DNA from 3 places in the Marinomonas sp. HM11-D genome. Region 1 is predicted to be linked to each of the others. Evidence: predicted binding sites of a transcription regulator. Region 1 holds the regulator's gene; each other region holds the start of a gene.

Region 1 (10,952 bases):
CATTAAGGGCACTGGGGTATTCCGCTTTGGCGCTGTGAAACAGGGCGCTAAGTGGCTCCGTTTGACCTTGACTGGCACTGGCTTCCATCTGCGCAAATAAGCTCGCTAATGAGACCAAAGCCAGGTTTGAGCTGGCTGACTTCAGCGAGTGGCTAAGCTGCTCAACATGCTCAAGATTGCCCGTGCTGACCGCCACTTCCAAGGTGACTAGCTTGGCTTGGCTGTCTTCCTCATAGCTGCGTTTCACCTTAAGTAAGGTGTCACGTCCCAGAATATCTTTCAGAGTCTTTAATTGCGTATGATCCACTACCATGGGGAGTGCTCCTAATCCTGTGAGCGTAATAAAGCCGCTAATTGACTGGCGGTAATGGGGTAATGGTAGACCGCCTCGGCGTGAAACTCAGGGTACTTCTGAGCGAGAGCGGAGCACCAAATAATCTTGACCGACTGTCGTTGCAGCTGTTTTAAGTATTCTAACTGTATGCTGGAAATGGTCGATTTGTCACTGACCAATAACCATAAAAACGGCACTGGCGAGTCATTGAGAACTAACATGGTGAGCTGTTCTTCGGAGATTCTTTGTACCGCATAGTGTTCTGCCAGCACCGCTTCGATCGCTTGGTCGAGCAGGCTATCGCTGCTAAGAACAGCGACAGATGTGGCGGCATGCTCGGGGTTCGGCTCATTAGCGAAAGTGTTAACCCCCATCGGTAGGTCTATCCAAATCTCAGAGCCTTTTTCTTGTGATGTCGAAAAGTGTAATTCGCCATCGAGTGAACCAATTAATAAATGGCATAGGGTAAAGCCAAGGCCCATCTGATGGATCTGATTGGCCACCGTATTGGTCGGATTAAAAGGGTTGGCGCGCAAGCCCATTTGAATCGCTTCCGGTAAGCCTTCTCCGGAATCACGCACGCTTATTTGCACCATCTTAATGGCCTTATTACTGCGTTTCTCGGGCAGATGTAAAATCGGCAAGGTCGAGGGACGAATGTTCACCAGCAGCTCAGCGTTCATGCAGTGCGGCGTCATTTGTAGAATAAGCGCTGTGAGAATTTCGTGCAGACGTTTGTAATCCGTATCTACTTTAATTGGGATACGCGGGTCCACCTGACACACCACTCTGACATTGTGTGCATGAAAGGTCGGCTCCAATGCGTTAATGGTGTAATCCAGATGGTCGCGGATCACGCCTTCACTAAGGTGCGGCTTGAGTTGGTTGGCTTCGATCAGAATCAAGTCATGGTAGCCATCTAGCAAGGTGAGGATTTGGCTATTCTGGTTCGTGATACGCTCTAAGTCCGTTTGTGTTATTGGATCGGCACTGTCTTGTTTTAGCGAAGACAGACGGCTGATCATACTGGTGATGGTGGGTTTAAGTTCATTAGTGATACGACTGATCAGCTCAACTTTGCCACTCAATGTGTCTTGGATACGTTGTTCCAAGCGGGCGGTGCGGTTCAGCGACTGGCGGAATGTTTGCGACAGTTTAAAGGTCATTAACAAGAGTGCACCGGAAATTACTAACAGAATAAGGGAGATCAGCTGGATATATTCCAACTGCACATCCAACTCGGCCCGTTTGTTGGTGACATAATCGTTAGCACCCTGATTAACGATCACCACGAAGTCGGTAATTTGTGAATCCAGCGAACGTAGCCGCGCCATAATAATCGGTACTTGGTCTAAACGGCCGTTTTCTAAGTGTTCGATATTGAGGCTAATCAGCTCTAATTCACCAGAAATAATGTTCAGTAAACGGGTCGCTCGACCATTGGCAAAGTTACGAATATGACGACCTAGATCGCCTTTACGCAGTAAATCGACACGGCTTAATACCAAGTCGTATTGGAAGTAAGCATTGCCATTGACCGGTAGGTCCTGCGCTTTGAGGTCTGATAAATAGTTCATCAAACGGTAGGTTTGTAGCTGCAGTTGCAAAGAGTGCCAACGGGAGCTGTCGAATACTTGGCGGGCATTCAGACGTGTGCTGTTATCGGCCAAGGGAATCAGCAAAAAAGTCAGCAGTGATGCGCTACAAACGCAGATAATTAATAAGTTAATTAGGGTGCGTTTGCGTTGCTTATTGCGCTCTGGGGTTTGCTCGGTTGTTGCGCTCATTTGTCTAGCATCAATACTTGCAGAGATTGAATTTGCCAAATCGAACGGCCGTAATAGGCTTCATTGCGCAGTTCTGGGTATTGGTCAAAATCATATACCACCATCAGCGGACCCTTATTGCGTACGGAAATGGCTTTACCATCCATTTCATAGGCAATGATGGCGCGATGATGGTCAAAATCCGCTAACGGCACTTCGGTAATGTATTGATTAGACGCGGTCAAACGAATGAGGTTGCCCTGGATCTCTAATTGCTCGAGTAGATCATTCGGGTCGAATCCCACGTAGTGGTGTGAGCCTTCTTCCCATGGGGTCTGCGTTAAGATTTGATGCACCGGTAGTTGCTTAAGCATGTGCAAATCAAACTCTGCTGGTACTGGAGGATTGGTGGTGCCGCTGTAGCCGCTAACGCTTAACACAACCGGTCCTTGCTGCGCTTCTGATACGGCGAAGGCACTTTGACAAAGGGTGGTGGAAGCTACCACCAAGGCGGTCCAAAAAAGACGTTTCATAGCTATATCCATATCAGAAGTAGGCTCACCATAAGTGTGAGCCTTACAGTGTATCAAATTTGATTTTAAGCGATAGAAGCAATCCGCTCAAAAAACAAGCAGCCATTATATATGTGGCTCGCTGTGTTGAAAAAGCGCACGATTTGGTGCGGCGGTTGGCACACAGCGGACACAAAAATATGCTTAAATAGGCACCCTAAATGTTATTCAGAGAAGTTTTGCAACAAGGACTCAACCTGTGATCACTCATCCTTTTAGCGCCGTTGGCGCCATTATCGAAGCCTTCCCACTGCTGCTGTCGCGCCGCTTACGCTTGTTTCTATTAGCTCCTATTTTAGCAAACATTGCGCTGATGGTATTGCTGTATACGGTTGCGTTAAGTTACATGGGCGTCGCGGTCGATGAAATGATGGGCTTTATGCCAGAGTGGTTGTCATTCCTAAACTGGCTATTTTATCTGTTACTCAACATTGTAGTTGGCTTGTTGATGTTCTATAGCTTCTCGGTCGGTGTGAATATCTTAGCGGCGCCCTTTATGGCGTTTCTGGCGGAGAAAGTGGAAGAGCATCAAACCGGTAAGCAGTTTGATGAAGATATGAGCGTTGCCGGCTTGATGGCGATTGCGGGACGCAGTTTAAAACGTGAGTTACAGAAGTTGTTTTACTTCCTACCGCGTTTCCTCGGCCTGCTGTTGCTGTCTTTTATTCCGGTGGTAAACGTGGTGGCGCCGTTCTTGTTGGTGTTGTTCTCGGCTTGGATGTTAGCGCTGCAATATATGGATTACGCTTTTGATAACAATAAGATTCCGTTCCCTGAGATGCGTGCGTCGTTACGCGAAAAGCCGCTATTGTGCTGGACGTTTGGCTTTATTGTGATGTTTGCCGTGACCATTCCGTTTTTGAATTTATTTGTGATGCCAATTGCGGTGGTAGCGGCGACCTTGCTTTGGATTAAGTTGTTCAGTGAACGCTTTGTGAATTACGCCGACTTATTGTCTCAGACCCGATAGGACTCGATTTTGAAAATACTGGTTGTTGATGATGCGTCGTTTACTCGTGATTTGATTAAACGAACCTTGCGTAAGCGCTTTCCATCGGTCACGGTGGAAGAAGCGGTGAATGGTCGCAAAGCCCAGCAAATGCTGGAAAAAGTGCCCTTCGATATGGTGCTATGTGACTGGGAAATGCCAGAAATGACGGGGGTTGAGTTGCTACAGTGGTGTCGCGAGCAACCCAATTACAAGAAAGACGTATTACCGTTTGTCATGATTACCAGCCGTGGCGATAAATCCCATGTGGTGGAAGCAGTGCAATCGGGGGTGACCGATTATCTGGGCAAACCCTTCTCAGCAGATCAATTGGTACAGAAGGTGTTGGCGGCGGCGAAGCGCAACGGCTTGGAAAAAAAGCTGGATTCGGCACCGCGTAGCCATGTGGCGCCTTCGACCGGCGGTGTGGCGTCGGGTTCATTGGATGTGTTGATGGCGGGGACGGCCAATCCGAAAGCTGCACCCACACCTAAGATCACCAACCCAACCGTATCGATTAAGGATGTGAAAATCCCAACCAAGGTGCGTTTTGCGGGTAAAGAGTTCCGTTGTATGGTGGTGCATTTCGGCAAAGAAGAAGCCACCCTGTTGATCAAAAGTGATGACGTGATCCCAACCGTGTTGGATCAAGCGGTCTTAGACCTAACCTTTGAGCAGAAGGTGAATCGTCTGAACTACTACGTGCAAGCGGTGGCGACCACTGAGAAAAAACATGACTCGGCGTTTTTAACCGTGACCCTGTGTTTGATCGATCAGGACGCGGACAAGGAAGCCTTTATTCAGCGTTTATTTGATTCGTTGTAAGAACGATTCAGACGACGCATAAAAAAGCCCAATGCATTGCATTGGGCTTTTTTGTATCTGAGTGCTGCACTACGCAGAAGGCGTATGCGCGGATGTTTCTGAGCCGTTCTCAGCCGTATCGGACACTTTCTTCACGTCATCCACGTTGTCTTCCACATCGCTTGCCACGGTCGCTAGCAATGCCTCTTGGCGTACACGGTCGGTTGGGAAGTGGCAGGAGAAGGTGCTGCCAAACCCCGGTTGACTGCGAATTTGCAGCTTGGCGTTATGGTGAATCAAGACGTGCTTGACGATCGCTAAGCCCAAACCAGTACCACCAGTGTTAGAGCCGCGGCCCTTATCGACACGGAAGAAGCGTTCCGTTAGACGTGGAATGTGGCGTGGGTCGATGCCCAAACCTTGGTCTTCTACTGAGAACACTCCACTGAATTCATTTTGAATCCATTTTACCTGAACGTGACCACCTTCTGGTGAGTACTTGATCGCGTTGAAGATAAGGTTTGAAAACGCGCTATAAAGCTCACTGGTAGCGCCATAAATGTAGCTATCTTCTGGAATCTCAAAGCTAATCTCATGCTGCTCTGACATCATCGGCAGGGCGGTTTTACGCACCGTCTCACAAATGTCTTCCAGCTTAAGCCATTGATGGGGCTCTTTCTGATCATTGGTCTCTAGGCGAGACAGCAACAACAAGTCCTCGATCAAATGCTCCATACGCAACGACTGATCGGTCATATTGACGATACCGCGTTGCATGGACGGCGGCAGGTTATCTTTAAACATGGATAAGGTTTCAAGATAGCCTTTGATCACTGTCAGTGGCGTTTTCAGCTCGTGGGAAGCGTTTGCGACAAAGTCTTTACGCATCTGCTCTAGCAAATGTAAACGGGTCACATCACGGACAAAAATCAGGTGATCGTTTTGGTCGTAAAGCGTGGTTTGCAGCTCTAAATATACCCCTTCTTTTGAAGGCGATTTAATCACGAGAGGCTCACCAAAGCGCTTTTGCGTGAAGTATTTAAAGAATTCCGGATTACGCAGAATATTGGTAATCGGTTGACCACGATCGACAGGACGTTGCAGGCCCAATAACAAGCCCGCCGAGTTGTTCCACCATTCCAAGTTGCCGTTATTATCGGCCATGATCACGCCTTCTTTGAGCGCGGCGGTGGAGTTCTCGATACGGTTCAAGGCTTGGCGCATACGACGTTTCGATTTACGCTGTTTCTTTTGCAGACGATAGACTGCATCAAAGATTTCACCCCAGATACCCGTCGCGTCTGGGGGCGCAGCTTTACCGGAGCGGCGTAGCCAATTGTGAAATTGATACAGTTGATACAGCTGCCAATACAGCGTACCGAGCGTATACAATAAGGCTAGCGCAAGAATATGGCCCAATACGAAACCAATGGCGATCACCGCCATTAGTCCACTCATCCATGTAATGAAAGCTCGTTGCCAAGTTCTTTTCATATAAAGTCTATGCCGTACGTTTCGCAGAGAATCGGTAACCCGTGCCGCGAACCGTTTGAATTAAAAAGTCGTGGGAATCGCCAATCGCTTTACGTAGACGACGAATATGCACATCCACCGTACGCTCTTCAACGTAAACGTTTCCACCCCAGACTTGATCCAATAGCTGTGCGCGAGAGTAGGCACGCTCTTGGTGAGTCATTAAGAATTTCAACAAGCGGTACTCAGTCGGTCCCATCTCGATTGGCATGGTGCCAATGGAAACGCGTTGGCTGATAGGGTCTAGCAGTAGGCCTTCCACTTCGATTGGGTCGTCGACACCTTGTGGTGTGGCACGACGCAATACCGCTTTTAAACGCGCCACCAATTCACGTGGCGAGAATGGCTTGGTGATGTAATCATCCGCACCCACTTCTAGACCTTGAATCTTGTTGTCTTCTTCGCTTTTCGCGGTCAACATGATGACGGGAATTTCCGCCGTGGTTGGGTCTTTTTTCAGGCGACGAGTCAACTCAACGCCACTGCCACCAGGCATCATCCAATCCACTAACACCAAATCAGGGCGGTGATCGACGATCATCTCATGCGCCTGTTGGCTATTTTCCGCTTCCATGTATTCATAGCCAGCCATTTCCAGCGCGACGGCGATCATCTCGCGGATTGGTGCTTCATCATCAATAATTAGTACTTTTTTACCGGTCACAGGATTTATCCTCATCTCAGGAACGGTAGTTATTAAAGCCGCTAAATATGACAGCTGTGTTAAATTGTCATATCAGTGCCACATGATTGCCACAATTAAATGTAATACCCGAGTAAGATTCCTGCAAAGATGCAGTAACCGACACGGTTATTATCTAAGAAAGAACGGAAGCAGGCTTGGCGCTCACGCTCTTTGGCTTGTTGGTATTGCTGGTAAAACAGGTACACAGCGCCCAACAAGCTGACAAAGTACAAAATCCCCAGCTGAGCAATCACGCCAATCCACATCATCAGCGATAGGGTTAGGCCCTGCAGAATAATAATCACCAGTAAGTCGTAACGGCCAAATAGGATAGCGGTGGACTTAATGCCGACTTTCAAATCGTCGGGACGGTCAGTCATGGCGTAGTAGGTGTCATAGGCGATGGTCCAGAAACAGTTCGCCACAAACAACATCCACAGTTGCGGATCCAGTAAGCTACCCCCTTGAGCGCTGTAGGCCATCGGGATGGCCCATGAGAACGCCAAGCCTAGGAACAGCTGCGGTAAATGGGTGTAGCGTTTCATAAAAGGATACAGCGCTGCTAGGAACAAACCGACAAAAGACAGCAAAATGGTTTGCAGGTCGGTAAACAGCACCAAAATAAAGCTTAAAATCGATAGTCCGGCAAACAGTGCCAAGGCTTCTACTTCTGATACACGACCGGACGGCAACGGACGGTTCTTAGTACGTTCGACAAAGCCATCGACTTTACGATCGGCAAAGTCGTTAATGACGCAGCCTGCTGAGCGCATGCTGAACACACCCAGTACAAAGATGAAAATCAGATGCCATTCTGGCCAGCCATCGGCCGCCAACCAAAGTGCCCAAAGGGTTGGCCACATCAGCAATAGGGAACCGATTGGGCGGTTAAAACGGGTTAAGTCGGCGTAATCTTTTAGTTTACTCATGGATTTTATCGCTTTGTTAAAGTTGTCCGGCGGCCGGCGTAATAGCACTGATGGCAGGGTAGAAGGCTTCGTTGACCAAGATACCTGGGCCATATTCGATAAATACGGAACGCCGCGCCCAGAGCGAGTCTTGGCAATTCAGAATCAAACCAGCAGGCAGTTTCACGACTTCCGTTGGGCTACGGCGTAAGCCTTTAGATTTATACACGTAACCACCCAGAGGACGGTTGCCTAAATGCGGCAGGTAGCGCCAAGAGCCGCGCAATGAGCGGGCTGGAATAATTGACCGAGCATACACCACAGGGATCTCATCGACGTACAAAATGACGCTACGTACTCGAGCCGTTTCGCGATTTTTTAACTTCAATCGTAGACGTTCACGCGGTGATGGGAGTTGCCAAGCATCGCTTAATACCTCGACCCGCAATTGACCCGCTTGACGCAGCTTCGCGGTAATCGAATGACTGGTGATTAGCCACGGCAAGATATTTTTCGGAATGGCAACGCGCGCAACCTGCTCAATGCTATGCCAGCGGTAGTCAAACTGCTGCGCCAGCTTGTGGTTTAGCAGGTTCATTTGGCCCCGCTTATCAGATCAACCATTTTGCACAGTTCGCTAGAAGAGCTGAGTACTTTGCGATGACACTTCTGTGCGTCTTCCGCTTTTAAGTTTAACGCTTGCAGTAGTTCAGGATTAAGTGGCTCATCGTTAAACAGTTGATGGCAAAGTTGTAAACCAAGTGCCAGTTTGAAGTGGTCGCCTTGATAATTTGGTGTCTGGCTGTAACGCACCGCCGTGTAGATGCTTTCTGGCAAGCCCCAATGTTTCAGTAGCCAAGCGCCTAGCTGTTCTTTGGTGAAATGTAGGGTTTGCATTTCAATCACATCGGTTGGCAGGTGGGCATTGGCCTCGATATAGCGCGACAAAATACCGAAGTGCGGCGGTAATACCACGGCGATCGCTAGATAACCGAAGTTATGCAGTAAGCCAGATAAATAAGCATGGCCCAAGCGTGGGCGCTCACCGGATGGCATTTTGCGCACTAACTCTTCCATCAGAACCGCATGGGATACGGCACTGAACCAGAAATCTTCGTAGTGACGGGGGCCGTTTTGCGGCAGTTGAAATGCGCTACCCATGGATAAGCCAAGCGCTAGATTCATCACCATATCAAAGCCTAAAACACGAATAATGGCGTCTTCCACCGAGTCAATTTCACCACGTACGCCGTAATAGGGCGACGAGGCCCAGCTGATCACCTGTGCTGACAAAGACGGGTCTAAACTGATCACATCACACAGATCATCGGTGCCGGCATGTTCATTCGAGCACAGCTGAATAATGCGGTGCGATGATGCGGGTAGTGGCGGAATCTCGAGAGTTTCTTCCAAGCGGGCTTGTAAACGCATGGACTGAAATTTCCCTAAGGCTGCCTGCATCTGCTCGGGATCTTGGCTCAGATCGGCCACCGGTTTAGGAATGTTGGCAACCGGAATAGCGATCTGTTCATAACGGGATAAGGGACCTTGAAAACGGTCGGTAAACTCTTCTTTAGAGTAGCTTTTATAGCTTTGTTGCGCGCTGCTGCGTAGCTCAATGATATCGCTGTTCAATAGGGACTTATCAATGAGCGTGGAGCAAGTGTTTGGTTTAATCAGCGGGTCGCCTTCGATGTTGTAGTTGGCGACGGGATCAAAGCGGCGCTTAGTTAAGCGCGATAAAGCGGCCATGTCGAGCATGCTGTCATAGGGGAAAATAACCTGCAGTTTGCCAGTGTGATCGGCGAGGTGAACAATGCGTACTCGCGTGCTAATAGGTTGTTCGACAGGTTGGTCTGACACTCTGAATCCCCAAGTAAAACGGTTTTCTTTATTAGGACATTATTGAGCAAACTAAAAAAGCCCCATAAGGGGCTTTTTTAGACAGGATTGGCGCAAATAGCAAGATTAGTGGTTCAAAATCTGACTTAAGAACAATTGCGTACGATCATGCTGTGGACTTTCAAAGAATTCATGGGGCGTATTCGCCTCGACGATTTCCCCTGCATCCATAAAGACCACACGGTCCGCCACGGTTTTAGCAAAGCCCATTTCGTGGGTGACACAGACCATGGTCATGCCTTCGTCAGCCAGCTGGATCATCACGTCCAGTACCTCCTTGATCATTTCTGGGTCAAGGGCAGAGGTGGGTTCATCGAACAACATGATACGAGGTTTCATACACAAACCGCGGGCAATCGCCACACGCTGCTGCTGACCACCGGAAAGCTGACCTGGGTATTTCAGTGCTTGGTTGGCGATCTTTACGCGCTCCAAGTAGTGCATGGCCATGGCTTCGGCTTCTTTTTTAGGGGTTTTACGCACCCAAATTGGCGCCAGCGTCAGGTTTTCCAAGATGGTTAAATGCGGGAACAGGTTAAAGTGCTGAAACACCATGCCCACGTCTTTGCGGATCGCTTCGATGTTTTTCAGGTTGTCGTTCATCTCGATGCCGTCCACCAAAATCTGACCTTTTTGGTGTTCCTCAAGACGGTTGATACAGCGGGTCATGGTGGATTTACCGGAACCTGATGGACCACACACAACGATACGTTCGCCTTTTTTGACGCTGAAGTTGATGTTCTTCAACACGTGGAATTCACCGTACCACTTGTTGACATCGCTAAATTGAATGATTGCTTCTTCGCCCGGCTCAAGTTGGGCAAGTGCCATGTTTCTATCTGTCATCTGTTAAGGCCTCAAATGGTTAATTAATTCCGCTTGTGTCCGGTATCTAACTTACGCTCAACCGCCATGGAGTAGCGGGACATACCGAAGCAGATAGCCCAATAAACAAAGCCTGCAAAGGCGTAACCTTCTGTGGTGGTACCCAGCCAGTTGGCATCATGGTTGGCCATTTGAATAATGCCCAAGAAGTCGAACATACCGACGATGTAGACTAGCGTGGTGTCTTTGAACAAGCCGATAAAGGTGTTCACAATGCCTGGAATGACCAGTTTTAGTGCTTGTGGCAGGATCACTAGGATCATCGATTGCCAGTAAGTCAGACCCATGGCATCAGCGGCTTCGTATTGGCCTTTTGGAATCGCCTGCAAACCACCACGAATCACCTCCGCCATATAGGCCGCAGAGAACAAGGTAATACCGATCAGAACGCGCAATAACTTGTTGAAGTTCAAGCCATCGGGCAAGAACAGCGGAATCATCACCGAGGCCATAAACAGGATGGTGATCAGGGGAACTGCACGAATGGTCTCAATAAAGATGACACACACCGATTTGGCAACGGGCATGTCTGACTGACGCCCTAGTGCTAGGATGACGCCCAATGGAAATGACGC
Region 2 (10,952 bases), on a different contig from region 1:
CGCGGCAAACGTCGGCGTAGTGACGCCCATTTTGCGTTGGTCTTCGTAGTGCTTCATCACGCGTTTCGCGGGTTTAAACAGCAGCGCTAGCGCAATCAGGTTGACCAAGGCCAATAGACCCATGGTTAAATCAGCAAAGGCGAAGACCGTACCTAGGTCTAGAATGGCGCCCACACAACATAGACAGATAGTGATCACACGGAAGGCATTCATCACAAAGTCGTTGTTACCACTGTGGGTGATGTAGCTAACGCTGTTTTCACCTAGGTAGTAGTTGTAAAGAATGGTCGAGAAGCCAAACAGTAGCAGTGCGATACTGACAAACACGCGGCCCCATTCACCTAAATGAGTTGCAAGGGATGCTTGAGTCAGAGCGACGCCTTGTACTGAGTCTTGGATGCTTGGGTCGTAAGCAGAACCCAACAAGATGATCAGCGCGGTACAGGTACACAATAGAATCGTATCAATAAAAACTGAGAACGACTGTACAATACCTTGGTTCGCTGGGTGTGGAACGTAGGCCACCGCGGCAACGTTTGGCGCGCTACCTAGACCAGCTTCGTTAGAGAACAAGCCACGTTTAACACCCATCATGATGGCGGCACCGATACCACCGCCGATGGCAGGCTCAAGGCCGAAAGCGCTTTTTACGATCAACTCTAGCATCGCAGGGATATCAGAAAGGTTAAGAGCAATGACGATGATGGCAATTAGAAGGTAACCACCGGCCATGATCGGCACCAATACTTCGGCAACCTGTGCGATACGTTTTACACCGCCAAAAATGATCAAACCAACGATCAGAGACAGACCGATACCGCTGAAGTACAGCGGGATGCCAAAGGCATCTTCTAGAGACGTTGCAACGGAGTAAGATTGTAGGGTAGTGAAGGCAATACCAAAGGTTGCGAACAGTAGAATTGAAAAGATAACGCTGAGCCATTTCCAGTTTTTACCAAGGCCGCGTTCGATGTAGTAGGCCGGGCCACCACGGTAGGTGCCATCCTCTTCAGAGGATTTGTACATTTGTGCCAAAGTACATTCGAAGAAGCTGGTCGCCATGCCCATTAGACCAACGATCCACATCCAGAAAATTGCGCCAGGACCACCTAGGGTAATGGCAACCGCGACACCGGCAATGTTACCACCGCCAACACGCCCAGCGACGGATAGAACTAGGGCTTGAAAGGAGCTTAAGTGCTTGTCGTCATGCTGACGGTTTTTGCATGACAAAATGCTGAACATGTTACCGAAATAACGAAATTGAACGAAGCGAGAGGCAACGGTGAACCAAACACCTAAACCGATCAGTACTGCAATCAGTACTTTGCTCCATAGCAGGTCGCTAAGGATAGTTAACATAGGTACTCCTAATGTGTTGATTGTATTTATTCGACTAGGAGCGCTATTGAAACCAATTGAGTTTGAAAAGGGGAGTTTGTAAGCTGGTTTAAATAGATGTTAGTTGATGTTTTAATAGCGTCACTTGACGCCATTTAATGGGTTTAACTACCTTTATAAAGGCGCTACTATGCGGGGAATTATGGGGGATGATATGAACGACAGTTTTCCAGAAAACCTAAGGTTGCTCTGCAGCTATTACAAATCCATTGCTGATGTATGTCGCCGTTTGTCGATCAATCGTCCGCAGTTTAACCGCTATTTAAGTGGTACCACTTTCCCTTCTAACAGTACCTTGCGCCGCGTGTGTGATTTCTTTGGGGTGGAAGAGCATGAGATTCTATTGCCCCACAGCCAGTTTCGACGATTATTGCAAGTGCGTCCGATTGCCGAGCAGGAACCTGTTGCTAGCACGCCGGAGCAGCAATATTTCGACCAGCTAAATAGCATTGGTCAGTATGGTATCGAAAAGTATGTGGGCTATTACTTCGAGTATTACTTGTCCATGGCGTACCCAGGCAAGGTACTGCGCACCTTGGTGTGCTTAGAGCGTCAGGGCAATAAAACCTATTACCAGCGTACCGAGCGTTTGAATCCCCGTGCGACAGGTAAGCCGTTTCATGGCATGTACAAAGGTATCGTGCAGTTTTTGGGGGACCGTATCTTCTTACACGATTACGAAACTCTGACCAACTTGGAAATGACGCAAACCATTTTGTACCCAACTTTTAAAAACCGTGTCGATCGCTTAACCGGCCTCCGTTTAGGCGTCTCGGGCAGCGGTGAGCGTATGCCATGCTGTACTCGTGTGGTATATGAGTTTATTGGCAAAGACATTAAACGTAATAAAGTGCTGCCACTGCTGGGTTTATACGATTTTAATGACGAGCGTTTGGACGATGATATTCGTGAGTCGATTAAGAATGACATTGCCGACGGCGAGTGGCATTTTAGAGCACGTTTTTAATTATTTAGCAGGATACAGGCTTTATGGCAGATAGCTTACCTTGGCAATCACGAGATCTTAGTCGTCACTTGGAAGCGTTACAGCAAACAGTAGCGACGAATGCACAGCAGGTGTTTATTGCTCCGTTTGTGCAGCAAAACGCTAAAGCCAAGGGCTCTTTATCGGGAGCAGTGGTGTCTGTGAAAGCCACTTTTGATGTACAAGGTTACCAAACGACAGCTGGCTCGACACTATTAGGCCAAGCGCCTGCTAAGCAAGACGCGGATGCCGTGGCGCTGTTAAAAGCCGCCGGTGCGAGCATTCTCGGCCACACCAATATGACTGAACTGGCATATTCTGGTGTTGGCCTAAACCCTCACTATGGCACCCCTGCGAATCCGCTGAATCCTGAGCATATACCGGGCGGCTCTACTAGCGGCGGCGCTGTTTCCGTGGCCACAGGTTTGGCGGATATTGCGCTGGGTACCGATACCGGCGGCTCGCTGCGTATTCCGGCGGCGTTCTGTGGTCTAACAGGCTTTAAGCCAAGCCAAAACACAGTATCAAGAGTCGGCTGTGCGCCGCTGTCTGATTCCTTGGACAGTGTTGGGCCAATGGCCAAGGACGTTGCGACCTGTCGCTTAGCTTGGCAAGTGCTCTCAAACAACCAAAGCACGGATATTAGCCGTCAGCCATTGACGCTAGTGGTGCCTGAGAACTTTGGTCTAGATAACCTAGATGATGCCATCAAAAGTGGCTTTGAGGCTGTAGTCGAGCAAATCAAAGCCAACGGCTTTAATGTTGAGCAAGCTTCCATTGAGCTGTTTGAAGACTATAAGCAGCTACCTGTTTGGCAATTTTCTGCGATGGAAAGTCGCCGTCATTATGGGCCATTATTTGATTTGGAATCTGAGCAGCTTGATCCGCGCGTACGAAAACGCATCGCCCGTGGGGCAAATGTGTCAGAGCAGGCGTTTGCAGAAACCTGTCAGCAGCGCCAGCAATTGATTACACAGTTCGGCGAGCAATTTGCCAATACGGTGTTTTTATTGCCGACGGTAGCTTGTTGCGCGCCAAAGTTTAGTGATTTTGCCAGCGATGAAGACTTTGATCGCATTAATTTACTGTGCCTACGCAATACTACCTTTGCCAATGTGATCGATGGTTGTAGTGTGTCCTTGCCCTTTATGCACCAAGGTGAGCCGATGGGGGTGCTGTTAACAGCGCTGAACGGGCAGGACACTGCTTTATTGGCGCTGGCTGAGCAAATAGAAGCCTTACTTCGCCGCTAAAACTAATACATTTCTATCTCTCCTAGGAAGCCTTTGTAAGTTTATGCAAAGGCTTTTCTTATTAAGCTTTGTTTAAGAAATCCCTTCTACTCTTGCCCAGTACTGTTTATTCACTCTAGGAGAGAGTTCATGAAAGCACTGCTAATTTCTTCTGTTATTGCTCTAACGTTTGCTGGTTCTGCCATTGCGGGTCCAAAGTGTACTGATGCCGAGCGTGGTGCTTGGATGTCACAAGACGCCATGAAACAGCAGATTACGGATCAGGGTTACCGTATCAAGAAATTCAAAGAAACCAGTGGTAACTGTTACGAAATTTATGGCTACGATAGTCAAGATCGTAAAGTGGAAATCTACTTCAACCCAGTCACGGGTGAAGCAGTGAAAACAGAAATCGACGGTTAATGACATCACGATTGGAGAGTTGCCATGACAGTAAATGGAAGTATTTGGGACCCTGTGATTCGGGTCTTCCATTGGACGGTTGCGTTTGCGTTTTTGCTGAATTTCTTCTTTTTAGAAGAGGGGGCTGACCCACATGAATTCGCCGGCTATTACATTCTATGTGCCTTAGCGGTGCGTTTCGTATGGGGCTTTGTTGGATCTAGGAATGCTCGCTTTAGTAGTTTCTTTCCATCTATCTCAGGCATTAAACAGCATATACAAGCGGTTCGTTCTGGCAACATTCCTGAAGAAGATGGTCACAACCCTGTCGGGGCTTTGATGGTGTTTGCGCTATTGCTGGGCTTGATTGTTACGGGTCTAAGTGGCTGGAGCCTGGATGGTATTTTCTGGGGTGTAGATTGGGCGGAAGAGGTTCATGAAGTAGCGGCTAACACAACCTTCGCTCTAGTGATCGTACATGTATCTGCCGTGGTGTTGTTTAGTATTTTGGGCCCACGCAACCTGATTTTGCAGATGGTTTCAGGCCGTATCAGTAAATAGCTGTACATTGATCTAGTACAAAATTTAGCAAAGGAGCTCTATGAGCTCCTTTTTTGTTTTAGAAATAAAATTGCAACACTGTTTATATATGTTAAGAATGTGCATAAAATAAATTTATATTTGCATTATAATTGCACTATTTTCTCATTAGAATCATATACTTGTTTAAGATGTAGTGACTTATATCAAATCTATTTGGCTGCAAGAAATAATTTTGTAAAAAAGCATTTCTGGGTAGTTTTACCTCGCACGCTTTGTTGGCATTATCCGCCCGTTCAGAAACCAACTCACTTATTGTCATGGAACAATCTAATGAGGAAAAATCTTCCTATTAGTCTGAAAGAGCGATGCTTTGCAGAAGACACCCTTCTGATCTCGACCACGGACATCAAAGGTCGTATTACCAGCTTTAATCAGGCGTTTGTCGATATCTCAGGCTACCAGCCTGAAGAGTTGCTTGGGCAACCGCATAACTTAGTGCGTCATCCAGATATGCCGCCAGCCGCCTTTGATAATATGTGGCAGTCTCTTAAAGCCGGCAAAGCGTGGATGGGGCTGGTTAAAAACCGCAGTAAAAATGGTGATTTTTACTGGGTGGATGCCTATGTCATGCCTATGTACCGTGACGGCCAGGTGGTTGGCTATGAATCCGTGCGTTCTTGCCCAAAACGAGAGGACGTTGCCCGTGCAGAAAAGTTTTATGCGCAGGTTAACCATCCTACTGTTGTGTCCAAGGCGAAAGCTTGGTTAGCTAATTTATGGTTCTGGGTGGCACTCGCACTCTTGTCCTTAGTCGTCGTACAGCCCCTAATGGGTAGCGTAACGACATTGGTTTTGGCGCTCTTGTACACTTTAACCTACAGTGTCGCCATGACGATTAAAAATCAGCGAGCTGTATCTGCACTTCGAAGCAGCCTTGGTAATAACGCCTTTCAAGATCCTCTGATCGCCAAAACTTACTCTGATTATCCTGGTTCCGTTGCTTGCTTAGCATTGGGTATCAAATCACTACATAGTCGTATGATAACGGTTCTGACTCGTATCGAAGAATCTAGTGCTGACGTCGAACAGCAAATGGAGACCTGTTACCGAAGCCTTGAGCAAGGCCGTGTGAAGATGACTGACCAGAATAACCAAACTGACCTGATGGCTACTGCGATGACGGAGATGTCTTCGACTACAGAGGAAGTGTCTCGTCATGTGACAGAAACAGCTGAGTTTACTCAAACGGGTGCGGATTTGACCAAAGAGGCTGCAGAGCTAGGAACCAAGGTAAAAGGTTCCATTGGTGAGTTGAAAGACCGTGTGCAGTCTGTTGAGCAGGCGATCCAAGGGGTGCAGTCATTAACCGAAAACATTATCCATGCTACGCAATCGATTGATCAGATTGCTGAACAAACCAATCTTCTAGCACTGAACGCTGCAATTGAAGCCGCTCGTGCAGGGGAGCATGGTCGAGGCTTTGCTGTGGTAGCGGATGAAGTTCGTAACTTGGCTAGCAAAACACAGACTTTAACGCACGATATCGATGAACAGATTCGAGCGCTTCAAGACAGCGTCACCCATTCTTCAAAACTGGCTCATCAAGGCGGTGAAGCTTCTTTGCTGAGTATGGAATTGGTTGCCCAAGAAGAGCTACTGATCCAACAAGTGGCTGAGCGTATGGATGATATTGCTGAACGAACGATGCAAATGTCGGCCGCATCGGTTCAGCAGTCGGGTGTAATAGAAGAGAGTAGCAGCCAAGTGGTGCGCATTGCACAATTAGCCCATGAAAATACCGAGTTAATGGGTGTGTTAAGTGATGCCGTGGAGCAGTCGATGCGCTCCTCTGTGGATTTACATGAATTGGTACAACGCTTTAGGAAATAGGAAGAATGAGCAGTCAAGAGGGAGTTTTGTACCAAGCATTACTAAATGCCGCGGCAGATGGAATTATCATTATTAACTACCGTGGCATTATTGAAACCTTTTCACCCGCAGCAGAGAAGCTCTTTGGCTATCAGGCAGAGGAAGTAATCGGCCAGAATGTTTCCATTCTGATGCCAAAAGATGTTGCGTTAAAGCACGATGAATACATTCATAGTCATTTGACGACGGGTAAGCAGGAAATTATTGGCCGCGGACGAGAAGTGGTTGCACGCCGTAAAAACGGTGAGCAGTTCGAGATGCACTTATCCATTGGTAAGACCGTTGGTAGTGATCAAAAGCCGTCTTTTGTTGGGATTTGTCACGATCTTACCGAATACAAGCGTGCTTTATATCAACTAGAGCGCATCGATATGCGTTATCGCAGTGTCTTTGATAGCCAAGGTTTATTTATCGTTCGCATGACGTTGGATGGTGAGATCATGCTGGCGAACCGTACCTTCGAAACCCTATTTTCAATGCCAGCTTCTAAGCGTTGCGAGAAATTCATTGATTGCCTATTTGAGAGCAGCAAAGGCGAATTTATTAGCCGTATGGAAATGTTACGCCATGGTGGTGAGAATGAATTTAAACTACCGCTTACCTTGCAAGTGGGTAACCAGCGTAATGAAGTCGAGTGGTGGTTACGCCGCGTAACGGATCGTGATGGCCCGCATATTCAAGCCGTCGGTATTGATGTTTCTGAGAAGGTGATTGCGGCCAATGAAGTGTTCTTCTTAAAGCACTTTGATGCGGTGACTAAACTGCCTAACCTTGAGTTTTTGCGTAAGAAGTTTGATCAATTGGAGCCCGCTAGCAAAGCTCAGCCTTATGCCTTTGTGCAATTTGAATTGGCCAATCTTAAGCGCATGTTGAAGCTCGATGGTGATAGCGAAGTAGATGAAAAACTGCGTCGCATTACTTCAGTATTCGACGAAGATCCGACGATTGTGATGGCGAGCCGCCTGGCTCAAGGGCGTTTCTTGGTGGTTTACCGTGTGCCCCAGTACAGCGATGTAGAAGACTATGTTAGTGCCTGTTTGGTCAATCTACAGGAGTTGCTGAACTTGCATGAAGTGATTGGCTCTGAGTTGCGTGCGGGCTGTGCCGTATATGTGTCCGGTGAAAGTTTTGATCAATCGGTTGCACGCTCTGAAATGGCGCTGGTGTATTCCGAACAAGAAAACATTTCCTTTGTGCTTTATAACGAGTCCATCCAAAAAGAATACGAACGTTCTAAGCAAATCGAGAAGAATCTACTAAGCGCTTTGGCGCTGGGTAAAATCCAAGTGTTTATGCAACCCAAGATTGATTTGAAGTCTGGGTTGGTATGTGGCTACGAAGCCTTAATGCGCTGGCATGATAGTAAGCTAGGGTTTGTCTCGCCGCTTGAAATTATCAAGGTTGTGCATGAATTGGACTTGGTGGTTGAGCTGGATAAATACATTATCACGAAGACATTCAATGCCATCCAAGCCCACAAGGCGCTGTTTTGTGAAGCCACTCCTGTGTCGATTAACGTGTCTGCCAAGAGTTTTGTGCGACGAGATGTGATTGAGCATTTAATTATAGGCCTGCAGGAACGCAGCTTACCTTCTGAAGCAGTAGAAGTAGAAGTTACCGAAGATGCGGTCTTGTCTATCGGTGAGGCGGTAAGGGCCAATGCAGATTTACTACGCACTCATCGTATTAATATCTGTTTAGATGACTTTGGTACCGGTTATTCAGCGTTAAGCTATTTGGGGAAATTGCCTTTAGATAACCTTAAAATTGATCGTGCCTTTGTTAATGATGTGAAGACCCATCGTGGGCGAGTGATGTTGGAAGCGATTGTTTCCATCGCCAAGTCACTGCATTTAACGGTGACCGCTGAGGGTGTTGAGGATCAAGAGCAGCATGACATCTTGGCGGCAATTGGCTGTGATTTCGCGCAAGGGTATTTATATGCCAAAGCCTTACCTACAGAAGAACTACAGCAGTTCTTATCAGATCATGGTGCTCGTTCTCAAGCTATAAATCTCCAGCCGCTAAACTAAGTTCCTCAGTTTAGCCATCAAAAAAGACGCTTAGGTTACTTAAACGAGTGATCCTGAGCGTTATGCTTTCCATTCTTCTGCAATATTTTATAACTGACTAATATAAATACACTTTTCCTTGATTGAACTTGTATTTGTAACCAAATGGTCATCTATTTATCACACGAATGACATTCAAGTGCGGCTAAATATGTTTCGAATGAAACTTATTGAGCGCAGTCAGAGCGCGAATAACTATAAACGATTGATAGATTGAGGGAATTGCAATGTCAGTTAAGCAAGATCAAATGCTAGGTTTTGATGAGCACGACGAATTGGTTCGTCCAGCGATGGAAGTGGTTGAGTTTGAAGAAACTGCGAAAGCCATGGTATCCCGCCGTGGTTTCCTAACCGGTGGTGCCGCAGTCGGTGCAACGGCATTTGTAATGGGCTCTACAACCCTTGCTGCAGGTAAAGCGCTAGCGGGCGAAGAAGCGAAAATGTCTCGCCTTGCATTTGAAATGGTAAAAGCTAATGCGCTGGATACGGTAACTGTGCCAAAAGGTTACAGCTGGCAAGTGGTTGCCTCTTGGGGTGAGCCACTGTTCTCAAACGCACCAGCATTTGATCCTGCAACAGGCGGTACTGGTGAGTCGCAAGAACTAGCGTTTGGTGACCACAACGATGGTATGGCGCTATTCTCTCACAACGGCCGTCAAATCCTTTGTGTCAACAACGAATACACAAACGAAACCACTCTGCATGCTAACCGTGCGGATGGTAAGCCGATCAACGCCGATGACATTCGTAAGAACAAAGCCGCACACGGTGTGTCTGTGGTTGAGATCGCACGTAAAGACGGCAAATGGGGCATCGTTAAAGATTCTGAGTTCAACCGTCGTATCACGGCTGATACAGAAATGGACATCACTGGTCCAGCTCGCGGCCACGACCTAATGAAAACCAAAGCTGACCCTAAAGGTGTGGTAGCAAAAGGTACTTGGAACAACTGTGGTAATGGTCAAACGCCATGGGGCACTTACCTAACATGTGAAGAGAACTTCAACGGTTACTTCTCATCCAGTTCAGCGGATTTTGCGCTAACACCACAAATGAAGCGTTACGGCATTAGCCATGAAGACCGTGGTTACAACTGGGCCCTAGCAGATGATCGTTTTGATCTGTCTAAAGATCCACAAGAGCCAAACCGTTTTGGTTACATCGTTGAAATCGATCCACTAAATCCAAAAGCGCGTCCTAAAAAACGTACTGCTCTAGGTCGTTTCAAGCATGAAAACGCTGAAGTAGAAGTAGCGGCAAACGGCCATGTAGTGGTTTACCTAGGTGATGATGAGCGTGGTGAGTTCCTATACCGCTTCGTATCTAAGAACAAATACGTGGTCGGTGGCGACAACACAGATCTTCTAGAAGAAGGTACTTTGTACGTTGCGAAATTCAACGAAAACAACACTGGTCACTGGATTGCTCTAACGCCTGAAGCAACAGGCATGACGGCGCCAGAAATCGCGATCTACACTCGTGAAGCGGCGTCTAAAGTCGGTGCAACGACTATGGACCGTCCTGAGTGGGTAGCGTCTAACCCGAATAAAGCGGAAGTTTACTGCTCGCTAACGAACAACAAAAACCGTGGCGTTAAGCCAAATGCGGGTGGCGATGAAACCCCTGCAGTAGGTCCAAACCCACGCGTTAAGAACAACTTCGGTCAGATCGTTCGTTGGGTGCCAGCTAACCAAGATCACACTGCTGAGAAATTTACATGGGATCTATTCGTACTAGCGGGTAACCCAGCGGTATTTGATGATGCTTACGCGGGTTCTAAGAACGTAAACAAAGACAACATGTTCAACTCTCCAGACGGCTTGAAGTTTGATAAGAAAGGCATGCTTTGGATTCAAACGGACGGTAACTACTCAAATGAGAAAGATTTTGCTGGTCAGGGTAACAACCAAATGTTGGTAGGTGATCCAGAAACAGGTGAAATCAAGCGTTTCCTAGTGGGACCAAAAGAGTGTGAAATCACTGGTGCTGCATGGAGTGCAGACCGTACGACTATGTTCGTAAGTATCCAGCACCCAGGTGAAGGTGGTAACTCTAACTGGCCAAACGGCGGTACACCACGTTCAAGCGTGATTGCTATCTCTCGTGATGACGGCCAAATCATTGGCTAATATCCGAATTGAAGTTTCCTGCAACGGCGCCTAATAGGCGCCGTTTTTTTTATGCAGGAATGAAAGAAGCCCCAAACTTTTATTTGGGGCTTTTTGTTACTGTAACTGTGGGGTTAGGCGATAGTTAAGTAAGTATCAGAAATTGTGTAGCCCAGATCTGCAAGACCTGCATAGGTCATTTCTGATAGGTAGTTACCTTCTGTATTTAGGTAACCTGTCATTAACTCTTTACCATAAGTCACTTCATCCCAGTGACCGC
Region 3 (10,952 bases), on a different contig from region 1:
GCCAATCTTTGGCCGATGCAGTGGTGCTTGCAGCAAGGGCCACAAGCAGTATGTAGACACCTTTATTAAGCATATTCTGCTCCTGTCTCAAGCTGATTTAGTGAGGCTTTCAAATTTGAAAAAGCCTTGGCAGCGCGCCTTTGGGTTCGAATAAACGGCACGCCAAAACTGTCTAATTGCACGTCCGCTTTGACACCGTAGACTTGCTCCACCATTTGCGGGGTAATCACCGCACTGGGTGCGCCCTGCGCCACCACTTTACCGCCTTTTAGTACCAATAGATTGTCAGCGTATTGCGCTGCTAAATTCAGGTCATGCAGAATCATCACCGACACCCAGCCCTTTTGCTTGGTCTGCTGATCCAAATGATCTAACAAGACCTGCTGGAAGTGCAGATCCAACGCACTAACCGGCTCATCCAACATCAAAATTTCTGGCTTGCGCATCAGCGCTTGGGCGAACAAGATCATCTGACACTGACCGCCACTTAAGGTTCGCACATCGCGGTTAGCCAGATGCAATAAGCCAATCTGATCCAACGCTTGCAGGGCTTCTTCTAGCAAACTATCGCCGAGTTTCAACGACAAAGCATTCAACTGGCCAAGCAAGACCACTTCCAGCACACTCAAGCCAACGTCTAAGCGGATATCTTGCGGCATATAGCCAAACTGCTTGCGCCACTGGGGCAAAGTCGCTTTGCTCAGTCGTTGGTTGTTAAACAACACTTCCCCTGCTTGCGGCTGTACATCTCCAAACAGCATCTTTAACAAGGTACTTTTGCCAGTACCGTTGGGACCTATGATGACATGGGTTTTGCCCGCTTCGAGGGAAAAGCTCATGTCATCGGCCAGCACCAAATCATCGTAGGCCAGAGAAATATCTCGAACTTGTAGCATGGTTAGCGCCTCTTACCGATAATTAGCCAAAAGAAGAAAGGTACCCCAATGATGGCGGTAACAATACCAATCGGAAACAAAGCGCCTGGAACAATCACTTTGGACAGCACCGAAGCACTGGATAACAGAAAGGCACCAACAATAAACGACAGTGGCAAAAAGTAACGCTGATCTTCGCCCACCAACATACGCGCAATATTCGGCGCGACAATGCCGATAAAGCCAATGATACCGACAAAGCTGGTGGCAGTGGCGGTCATAATTGCCACTAGAATTAGGGTTTTTAAACGCAAGCGGGTGACATTTACGCCAAGGCTTTTAGCGCGTTCTTCCCCTAAACGTAACGCCGTCAGCTTCCAGGCATCCTTCATCAAGATCAGCACACAAACGCCTGTGACCAGCGCCGTAATCGACACATTGGTCCAGGTCGCCTTAGTCAAGCTACCAAACAGCCAAAACAGAATCTGCTGGCTCAGTTCAGGTGACGAGACAAATTGCACCAATGACAACAATGACTGGAACAAGAACAGCAAGGCGATACCCGCCAAAATAAGCTGGCCCGAGGAAATATGTCGCATCATCGCCAAGCCAAACAATAAGCTTGCCGAGAGCATACAACAGATAAAGGCGCCAATTGGCACGGCAATTTGTGAGTTCAAGCCCAATGAACCAACATACAGCATCAAGGCTGCACCAAAGCCCGCCGCCGCAGCCATGCCCAAGGTATAAGGACTCGCCATCGGGTTATTCAGTAGCGTTTGCATTTCCGCTCCACCCACCCCCAGCGAACCGCCGACGATCAGCGCCATCAGAGCAATAGGTAAGCGTAAGTTGGTAACGATCACTTCAGTGGTGCGTGCCACTTCAACGGGCAAGCCAAGCCAATTTAATAGCGCATGCACCACATCTTGAAGGCTCAACATGGATGGGCCTGTGGCAATGTCGAAGATGAAGGACAATAGCAGAAAAGACAGTAGTGCCGCCAACACAAGCCAGCGGCGCTTTTCGTGACGTCGCTGGGTTTCGAGCGCCTCAGCGATCATAGTAGAAGTTTGCATGAACAGTGGGTCTAAATCACAAATATGCCAAGCATGACCTTGGCAAAAGGTTGTTTGTAACGCTATGCATAATGCTTACACATATCGGCGAATGATAATGATTTGCACAATCATTTTATGTAACTGTAGAATAGCTCACAAGGATTTATTGCGAATAATGGCTCAACGGACCTGATATTATCGACTTCACTTAGGAAAATTCTATGCTGCCTAAAATTGCGGCCTTAACGTCTCTTGTTTTTGCAACGGGGCTTAGCTTTGCCCAAGATGTCACCCTTACCGATGTGCTGGACCGCCAAATCACCTTTGATGCGCCTGCGCAGCGCGTGATAGTCGGTTTTTACCCAGAAGATTACATGGCCATTGGCACCGAGGCGGCTTACGACCATGTGGTAGGCATGTCCAAATACATCTGGCAAGCACGCCCTGCCAATTGGGACATGTACGTTGCGCACCGCCCTTCTCTAGATGAGATCCCAGGCATTGGCCGCGTTGATACGAAAACCTTCTCAGTTGAAAAAGTCATCAGCTTAAATCCTGATTTGATTATGCTGGCGGACTGGCAATATAAGGGCCTGGGCAGTGATGTTGAGCGTCTTGAAGCGGCTGGCATTCCCGTGGTCGTGGTGGATTACAATGCACAAACCCTTGAGCGCCATGTGAAAAGTACCGAGATTATCGGCGTTATCACCGGTCAAGAAGCGCGCGCGAAGACCATCGCCGATGAATACACGCAAAACTTGCAGATGATTCAAACCCGCCTTGAACAAGCCAATTTACCGAAACCTACGGTCTACACGGAATACGGCGCGGCGGGTGTCAATGAAGTGGGCTACACCTTCGGTAAGAACATGTGGGGCGCCATCTCTACCATGGCCGGTGGCGATAACATTTCTGCGCCATACGTAGAATGGTGGGGCAAGCTGAACCCTGAACAAATTCTCGCCGCCAATCCTGATGTGATCGTGATGACCGGTTACGAAAGCAGCACCAGTGATGATGGTATGCTCATGGGTCAGAACGTTAGTAAAGAACAAGCACAGCAACGTTTAGAGGGCTTTGAGCAACGTACTGGTTGGTCGTCTCTCAATGCGGTGCAAAATGATCGCATGTATGCCGCCTACCATGGCGCGGTACGTTCCATCTTGGATGGCGCCATGATTCAATTTTATGCCAAGGCCCTATATCCAGAGCTTTTCAAAGATCTAGACCCGCAAGCGGCTTACCTTGAGTTTTACCAAAAGTATTTGCCTGTTACACCAAGTGGCACGTTTGTATTAGGTCAATAAAACCTAAACGCGCTGAGCAGGCTTTTGCTCAGCGCGTTTTTCAGCTTAAGCTATTTGGTTGTGGCGCAATTCGTAATGTGATGCCATAAAGGTTTCAAATGCATCTGCTTTCAAACATTTTGAAAAGTGAAACCCTTCTTGTAAGGTGCATCCGAGGCTATGCAGCAACGTTAATTGTTCTGGTGTTTCGATCCCTTCTGCAATCACTTGTATCCCCAATTGCTTCGCCATACTCAGAATGCCTTCGACTAGGATAACGTCTACTTGGTTAAACATAACCGAGTCGACTAAGCTTTTGTCAATTTTTAGCATACTGAAGGTGTAGTCCTTCAAACAACCTAAAGATGAATAGCCCGTTCCAAAGTTATCTATAGCGACTTGTATTCCTAAACTTTCATAATGATTTAAAATCGCCATCATCACCTTTGACTGCTGAATCAAGCAACCTTCAGAAATCTCAATAATTAGATTTTGCCCTTGCAAACCATATTGATGGAGCTTACTTAGCAACTGTTTCGTACATAGCTCTTTGTCAATGAGGTCATACTGCGACTGATTGATCGACATCTGAAAATCTAAGCCATATAAGGTTGTCCAACGGGACAGCTGATCCATTGCCATATCCATGACTAGATCATCTAGTTCGCGGATTAAACCAAACTTCTCAGCAATAGGAATATACAAGTCCGGCTCAAGAACACCATGTATTGGATGCTCCCAGCGAACCAATGCTGCTACTTTTTTAATGCTACCCGCTTCAACATCAACAATAGGCTGATAAACGAGGCTTAACGCTTTATTCTGAACCGCCTCTTTCAATGCGATGGCGATTTCTTCCTCACCTAAATACTGCTCTTGTAGCAGACCCGAAAACAACTTGATGGTATGACTTCCACTTTGTTTAGCGCAAAATTGAGCGTGGTCTGCACGGGTAATCAAGGCTTGGGTACTGTGGCCATCATCAGGAAATACGGCGACACCAATACTGGCTGAAATGGAAACAGGCACATTCATTACAGTCGTAATGGTAGAGATGGATTTGGCAACTTTGTTTGCGGAAGTCTCAATATCTTTTTGGCTAGCAAGTCCCATTAAACAAATCTGAAAGTCATCTTGCCCAATACGAGCACATTCATCCGAGCTTCGTATGGCTTTACGAATACAATGACCAATGGCTATCAATACTTGATCTCCAAAAGCAAAGCCATACTGCTCATTAAACTTTTGAAAACCATTAATATTGAGATTTAACAATGCGAACTTCTTATTTCGAATATGCGACATATGCAGTAATTCTTCCATACATTGCATCATGCCATACTGATTAAGTAAGCCCGTTAGACCGTCATGACTTGTGTGGTTTACCAGTGCAGATTTGTCTTTGAATTCATGGGTAATATCACGTGCAATCGTTGATACTCCAGACATTTGCCCACGATCATCAAAAATCGGGGATAAGGAAATAGATACATAAATTAGAGACTCATCTTTTCGCACTCGGGTAGTTCTAAAGTGACGAACTACTTCCCCTTTTCGCAGTGCCCTCATCAGCTTTGCTTCTTCCTGGATGCGATCACCAGGAAAAATTAACGTAATATGTTGACCTACTGCTTCATCTGCTAAAAAGCCAAACATTCTCTCTGCAGCAGGATTCCAAGTTTGAATGAAGCCGTCTAAAGTCTTACTGATAATGGCATCTTCGGTGGAAACAACCAATGCTTTAAACTGAGCCGATTGCTGCTCTATTAGCACTTGCTTGGTAATGTCACGCGCAATCTTAGACGCACCGACAATGACTCCATTTTGATCGCAAATAGGAGATACCGTTACCGATACATCTATATAATGACCATCTTTGTGCAACCGTTTTGTTTTAAAATGCTCAACCTGTTCACCACGCATTACTTGATTCAGAATAGCTTGCTCTTCATGTAATCGATCAACAGGAAAGAGTATAGTGATGGACTGACCTAACATTTCTTGCTCACTGTAGCCGAAAATTTTCTCTGCACTCCGGTTCCAACTGGTCACAATACTGTTAAGGTCTTTGCTGATAATCGCATCATCAGACGACGCCACAATCGCTTCGAAATGATTGGTAAAGGTTGCCATTGTAGAGTTCCTCAAACAGAGCTAGTGAAAACAGCGAATGCAAATAGGTAGGATGATTCCCTATACGAACGTGCTGTCATTATTCTTATGGTTAGACCTTAGTACGTAAGTAACCGAGAATAAGTTTAATTTTTGTAGCAATTTGCAAGTAAAGTCCGCGCTAAAAGAGACTAACAACTAGGTGGCTTTTATAAATCTCCTCTCGAATTCAGTGTATAGCCGTCATCATTTTGACATTTAAATCACATACAACTGCAAACTCCCGCCGCTAAGTTATTTCCAATTTTTATAACTTATTGATGGAGATAGTCATGTTAGCAACCACCTTTCGCCGTACGCTTTTAGCAACTTGCCTTGCAGGCGCCAGCCTAGCGGCTCAAGCGGATGCTTTTAACCGCATTGCTAGCTTCCCTGTTGCGAAAAACCTAGGCAACCAAGCCGTTGAAACCGTAAGCTCAGCCGAAATCATTACTGCGACAGCCGATGGCAACACTCTGATCTACTCAGACAGCCCACGTGGCGGTATTGGTTTTGTCGACATTAAACAGGCTAACCAACCTAAAGCACTAGGCTTCCTAGACCTTCAAGGTGAACCAACTTCTGTAGCCAGCGTTGGTAAATGGGTAGTAGCTGGAGTGAACACCTCTGAAAGCTACACCAATCCAAGTGGCTACCTTGCCATTGCTGATGTGGCGTCACAAAAAGTGATGCAGCGTTGTGACCTAGGCGGCCAACCAGATTCTGTGGCGGTTTCAAAAGACGGCCGTTACATCGCCGTGGCGATCGAAAACGAACGTGACGAAGAACTAAACGACGGTGCTTTGCCACAAATGCCGGCGGGCTACGTGGTCATTATTGAATTCGACCAAGCCACTGGCGAATGTAACAAAACCCACACCATCTCTTTGGCAGGCCTTGCGGACATTGCACCAAGCGATCCTGAGCCAGAATTCGTTGCCTTCAATGACAACAACGAAGTGGTCGTGACGCTACAGGAAAACAACCACATCGTCGTCATCAATGCTGAGCAAGCCAAGGTAATGCACCACTTCTCTGCCGGCACCGTAAACCTATCGCAAATCGATGTGAAGAAAGACGGTGCGCTAACCTTCACCGCGTCTCAATCTGATCTCAAACGTGAACCGGATGCGGTGAAATGGTTGGACAATGAGCGTTTTGTGATTGCCAACGAAGGCGATTATCAAGGGGGGGCCCGCGGCTTTACCATCTTCAATAAAAAAGGTGACATTCTGTTTGAAAGCGGTGCCAGCTTTGAACATGAAGTGGTGCGCGTGGGTCATTACCCAGAAAAACGTTCTGGTAAAAAAGGCGCTGAGCCAGAAGGTCTAGAAGTAGCGACTTTCAATGGCCAAACCTACATCTTCGTGATGTCTGAGCGTGGCTCTGTAATGGCAGTCTACAAAGACACTGGTGCTGCGCCAGAGTTCGTGCAAATGCTGCCATCTGGTATTGCGCCAGAATCTGCGATTGCCATCCCAGGTCGTAATTTGATTGCGACCGCAAACGAAGAAGACTTGGTAAAAGACAGCGGCCCACGCTCTCATGTGATGCTGTACCAATTAGAAGACAAAGCACCCGCTTACCCACAAATTCGCTCTAACTTGGACGCACAAGGTGCACCGATTGGTTGGGGCGCCTTGTCTGGTTTGGCTGCTGACCTGAAGCAGGCCGGTAAACTTTACGCCATCAGTGATAGCTTTTACTCTAGTCAACCCGCGATTTTCACCATTGATGCGACTAAAACACCTGCGCAAATCACCGATAAACTGGTCATCACGCGCGATGGCAAACCTGCTGAAAAGCTAGACCTTGAAGGTATCGTGATGGATCCGAAAGGTGGCTTCTGGTTAGCCTCTGAGGGCAACGAGAAGAAAGAAGTGCCACATGCCTTGTACCATGTACAGGCGAACGGTGAAATTGATCAAACCATCGATTTCCCTGCTGAGCTTTTGAAAAACCAAGAACGTTTTGGTGCGGAAGGTATCACGCTAGTGGACAATACCCTTTGGGTGGCCATCCAACGCCCTTGGAAAGACGATGCCAAAGATCAAACCAAACTATTGGCCTACGATCTAGCGGCCAACACTTGGAGCGCCACACACTACCCGCTTGAGAAAGCGGAATCTGGTTGGATGGGACTCTCTGAAATTACTGCGCACAACGGCAGCTTGTATGTGGTAGAGCGTGATAATCAACTAGCCGAAGCTGCTAAAGTAAAACGCCTCTACAAGGTGGACTTGGCGAATGTCAAAACTGCCGCTCTAGGTGAAACGCTACCAACCGTGAGTAAGCACTTGGTGTACGATTTCCTACCAGAACTTAAAGCTCAAAACGGTATCGTGGTCGATAAGATTGAAGGCTTTACCATTGATGCCAGCAACACAGGTTATGCGGTAACGGATAACGATGGTGTGGACGACAGCACGGGTGAAACCTTCTTCTTCAAAGTCGGTGAATTCAAATAAGCCTGATCACGGCCAACAAAAAAAAACGGCGCCAACTGGCGCCGTTTTTTATTTGAATGATTAGGCTCTAAGCATCACATCCAGCTGGTCAACCACCTCCGACCAGTCGGCATCATCGGCTTTCATTTGCTTTAACGCTGAGGCTTGGGCTTCTGTCCAGATCGGCGCATCCCAAATTTGGACATTACTTGGAATCGGTGCCGTCGTCACCACAAACTGCTCAATTCCCCGTTTACTTCCGTCTAACCCCAACTGCTCAAAGAGTGAATTAATTGAATGAACATGAGTCTCCATAAAATCCTCCTGAGAGTGTTGATGAGAAAAACAACCGCCTTTTAAAGACTAGATGAAAGGATAAAATTCCGCTATATCAGCAACCGCTAAAATGCATTCACCCTGAGCGACTTTACTCCCCCCAAAAAACGTTGGCTATGTCACCTATGTCTTCGCTTGCCAGTATGACTATCCATTAAAGCAGAGGCGGTTATGAAGCTTACGTAAGAAAAAATAAAACTATATGGAGTCCGATCCGGTAATGTAAAAATAATGAAGCCGCGCACTGCGCGGCTTCATTTCGAGGAGCGAATACTGTTTATAACTTAAAGCGTGATACTACACTTTCCAATTGATGGGCTAACTCAGAAATTTCGTGGCTTGATTGAGAATTCAAACGCACCGCTTCACTAGTATCCATGGTGATTTCTCGGATCGTCACCACATTGCGATTGATTTCATTGGCAGCAATGGATTGCTGCTGAATCGCGCCCGCCACTTCACGGGCCATATCGGCAATGTCATGTACCTCTTGCGTGATGCGTCCTAACACATCACCAATCACCGCCGACTCTTCACTGCTGCGTAAACCGTCTTCACTGCACTCTTTCATAATGCTGACGATGCCTTGGGTACGACTCTGTAACGAATCAATGATGCCAGAGATTTCCAATGTGGCATCATGAGTACGACTTGCTAAAGCACGTACTTCATCCGCAACCACGGCAAAACCACGGCCTTGCTCACCAGCACGTGCTGCTTCAATTGCGGCGTTCAACGCCAATAAATTGGTCTGCTCAGCAATGTCCTGAATCACATTTAGCATGCTGCCAATGCTTTGGCTTTGCTTCGCTAGCTCTTCCGCGGAACCCATGGCGCCTTCTAGACGTGACGATAAATGATGCACACGACTGACTGCATCAGAGACTCGCGCTTGGCCATCAGTGGCACTTTGTTCGGTCGACTGGGTTTTCTCTACTGCCACCGCCATATTTTGTGAAATGTCCTCAATAGTGCCCACCAACTCAGACACGGATGCCGCCACCATATCGGTTTCATCGCGCTGACGCTCTGCATCATTAGCAGTGCGCTCCGCGGTTTGAGACAACTGTCGAGTTTGTTGATTCATGTGCAACACAGAGTCATTCACCGATAGCACCACCGCTTGAAAACCCTCTAACATTTGATTGGTACTACGCGCCACATCGCCAATTTCATCTCTGCCATCGTACTCTATGCGTAGACTCAAATCGCGGGTGCGGTCGACTTTAAGCACTGCCTCACGAATCAAGGCCAATGGACGATTAATAGAATGACTGATGCGCCAAGCAATGACGGTCGCTATGATCGCCACTAACGCAAAGACTAGCGCCATGGTGATTTCAATCTCACGCAATAACACATCCGTTTGGCGTGTCATGCTCTGATCCATCGCGCTTAATTTATCTTCGGTTTGCTGAATGGTACGGCGCATCTCACCCATTAATCCCTGATCAGAATCGAGTCCAATCAGACGCTGCTGATTAACATAATCGGTAAATTTTGCTTGATAAGTATCCGCTAAAATAAGTAAACGTTTCTGCTCTGAGATGTCCATCTCAGCGGACTGAACTTGCTGTTTCAGTTGCTGCAAGGTGCTGGCAAATCGTTCAGGGTACTTTGCATCAAGGCGCAGCATAAAATCTTTTTCATGACGTCTTAATTGCAGCATGGTCACCAGGATACTCGGCATATCTAAGTCTTTCAGCGCACTTTCAATATCATGCACTGCGCCACGCAATTGTCCTTCCAAGCCTTCTTCTGGCGTCAGGCCCATGGCTTGTTCAGCCTTCACCAAGGCATTGAATTTTTGATCGTATTCTTTGAACAGAGGTAATAAGCCAGCAAAGCTATTACTGTTTACGCCTAACTCGATAAACAATTGATCAAGGGTAGCTTGCTGCTGGGTTATGCGTGTCATCACTTCTGCAAAACGCTGCACATATTTAATGTCTTCGCGTGCAAGAAAATCCTTTTCATGACGTCGCAGTAATAACATTTCCGACTCTTGGCGCTGAGCCAACTCTTTACCCACGATGAGTTCTTTTAATCGGTTTTCTGCAAACAGGAATGCGATGACTAGAGCAACCATCGCAGCGATCACAACGCTAGTGTTCAGAATGAGCTTTTGCTTAATTTGCACGGTGCAATACCTTCAACTTAGGAATGACTATCCCTGCTAGGCACTTAGAAAACTCCTAAGAAGTAAGTGTAGCAAAGACCGTAAATCTCGATAGCGAGACACAATATGAAGGTTTTATGACAGAAATGTTACTAACAATTTAATTAGTATAACTATGATTTATTCTTTCACAATTGAGCGTGCAGTTGTTCACTTCCTAGTCAAACCGCCCAACGTTTAAGTAGTAGTAAAAAACTAAAGTCTGGTCATGGTTGCACCATATTTGCAGCAAAATCGAATCCTTTTATCCCATTTATTATCAGATGCCTTAAACAAAGTAACGTAAAGGCATTTATCACAAAAACTGTTCAGAACAATTCTTAGTAGTTGAAACCTACTTTTTTAAGGAGTCGTTACAATAACTTTAACTTTTACGAATATACAAATTTGATCGAACATTATGAAACGAACACCCCTTCTAGGCGCCGCATTACTCACCCTGCTAAGTGCCAACCTCTACGCTGGTAGCGGTATTGCCAGCCTAACGCTGGACAATGACTATTTCATTCACCGTGATGACGGCTACACTAATGGTCTGTACTTTACTTTGTATGATCGCGGCGGCATTCCCGCGATGGACGATGGCAGTGTGGCCCCAAAACATGATTTTTGGGTCG

The links. Region 1 encodes PhoB, which activates phosphate uptake and scavenging genes when phosphate is short. Its sites were predicted from a motif close to TGTCATANNNNTGTCANA; they were not measured.
Region 2: ACOSVP_RS02575 (PhoX family protein) is a predicted target of PhoB. The motif match lies at 8,672-8,689, and genes of this name have one in related genera.
Region 3: ACOSVP_RS08880 (esterase-like activity of phytase family protein) is a predicted target of PhoB. The motif match lies at 5,585-5,602, and genes of this name have one in related genera.

Annotation. Positions count from the first base shown of each region.
Region 1 covers NZ_JBMMKT010000008.1:100,705-111,656, reverse strand. Annotated here, with positions in the region: gene ACOSVP_RS12370 (Hpt domain-containing protein) at 1-313, opposite strand, end outside; gene ACOSVP_RS12365 (sensor histidine kinase) at 325-2,121, opposite strand; gene ACOSVP_RS12360 (putative pterin-binding protein) at 2,118-2,633, opposite strand; gene cysZ (sulfate transporter CysZ) at 2,872-3,642, shown strand; gene ACOSVP_RS12350 (response regulator) at 3,652-4,485, shown strand; gene phoR (phosphate regulon sensor histidine kinase PhoR) at 4,555-5,958, opposite strand; gene phoB (phosphate regulon transcriptional regulator PhoB) at 5,966-6,661, opposite strand; gene ubiA (4-hydroxybenzoate octaprenyltransferase) at 6,757-7,611, opposite strand; gene ACOSVP_RS12330 (chorismate--pyruvate lyase family protein) at 7,628-8,188, opposite strand; gene ACOSVP_RS12325 (HDOD domain-containing protein) at 8,185-9,453, opposite strand; gene ACOSVP_RS12320 (amino acid ABC transporter ATP-binding protein) at 9,559-10,338, opposite strand; gene ACOSVP_RS12315 (amino acid ABC transporter permease) at 10,362-10,952, opposite strand, start outside.
Region 2 covers NZ_JBMMKT010000002.1:30,812-41,763, forward strand. Annotated here, with positions in the region: gene ACOSVP_RS02540 (alanine/glycine:cation symporter family protein) at 1-1,362, opposite strand, end outside; gene ACOSVP_RS02545 (helix-turn-helix domain-containing protein) at 1,556-2,368, shown strand; gene ACOSVP_RS02550 (amidase family protein) at 2,392-3,639, shown strand; gene ACOSVP_RS02555 (PepSY domain-containing protein) at 3,769-4,041, shown strand; gene ACOSVP_RS02560 (cytochrome b/b6 domain-containing protein) at 4,066-4,581, shown strand; gene ACOSVP_RS02565 (methyl-accepting chemotaxis protein) at 4,894-6,453, shown strand; gene ACOSVP_RS02570 (EAL domain-containing protein) at 6,459-8,525, shown strand; gene ACOSVP_RS02575 (PhoX family protein) at 8,792-10,693, shown strand; gene ACOSVP_RS02580 (leishmanolysin-related zinc metalloendopeptidase) at 10,807-10,952, opposite strand, start outside.
Region 3 covers NZ_JBMMKT010000005.1:51,318-62,269, reverse strand. Annotated here, with positions in the region: gene ACOSVP_RS08905 (plastocyanin/azurin family copper-binding protein) at 1-73, opposite strand, end outside; gene ACOSVP_RS08900 (ABC transporter ATP-binding protein) at 66-896, opposite strand; gene ACOSVP_RS08895 (FecCD family ABC transporter permease) at 899-1,954, opposite strand; gene ACOSVP_RS08890 (ABC transporter substrate-binding protein) at 2,158-3,243, shown strand; gene ACOSVP_RS08885 (putative bifunctional diguanylate cyclase/phosphodiesterase) at 3,289-5,355, opposite strand; gene ACOSVP_RS08880 (esterase-like activity of phytase family protein) at 5,667-7,841, shown strand; gene ACOSVP_RS08875 (DUF2789 domain-containing protein) at 7,902-8,135, opposite strand; gene ACOSVP_RS08870 (methyl-accepting chemotaxis protein) at 8,434-10,296, opposite strand; gene ACOSVP_RS08865 (lipid A deacylase LpxR family protein) at 10,736-10,952, shown strand, end outside.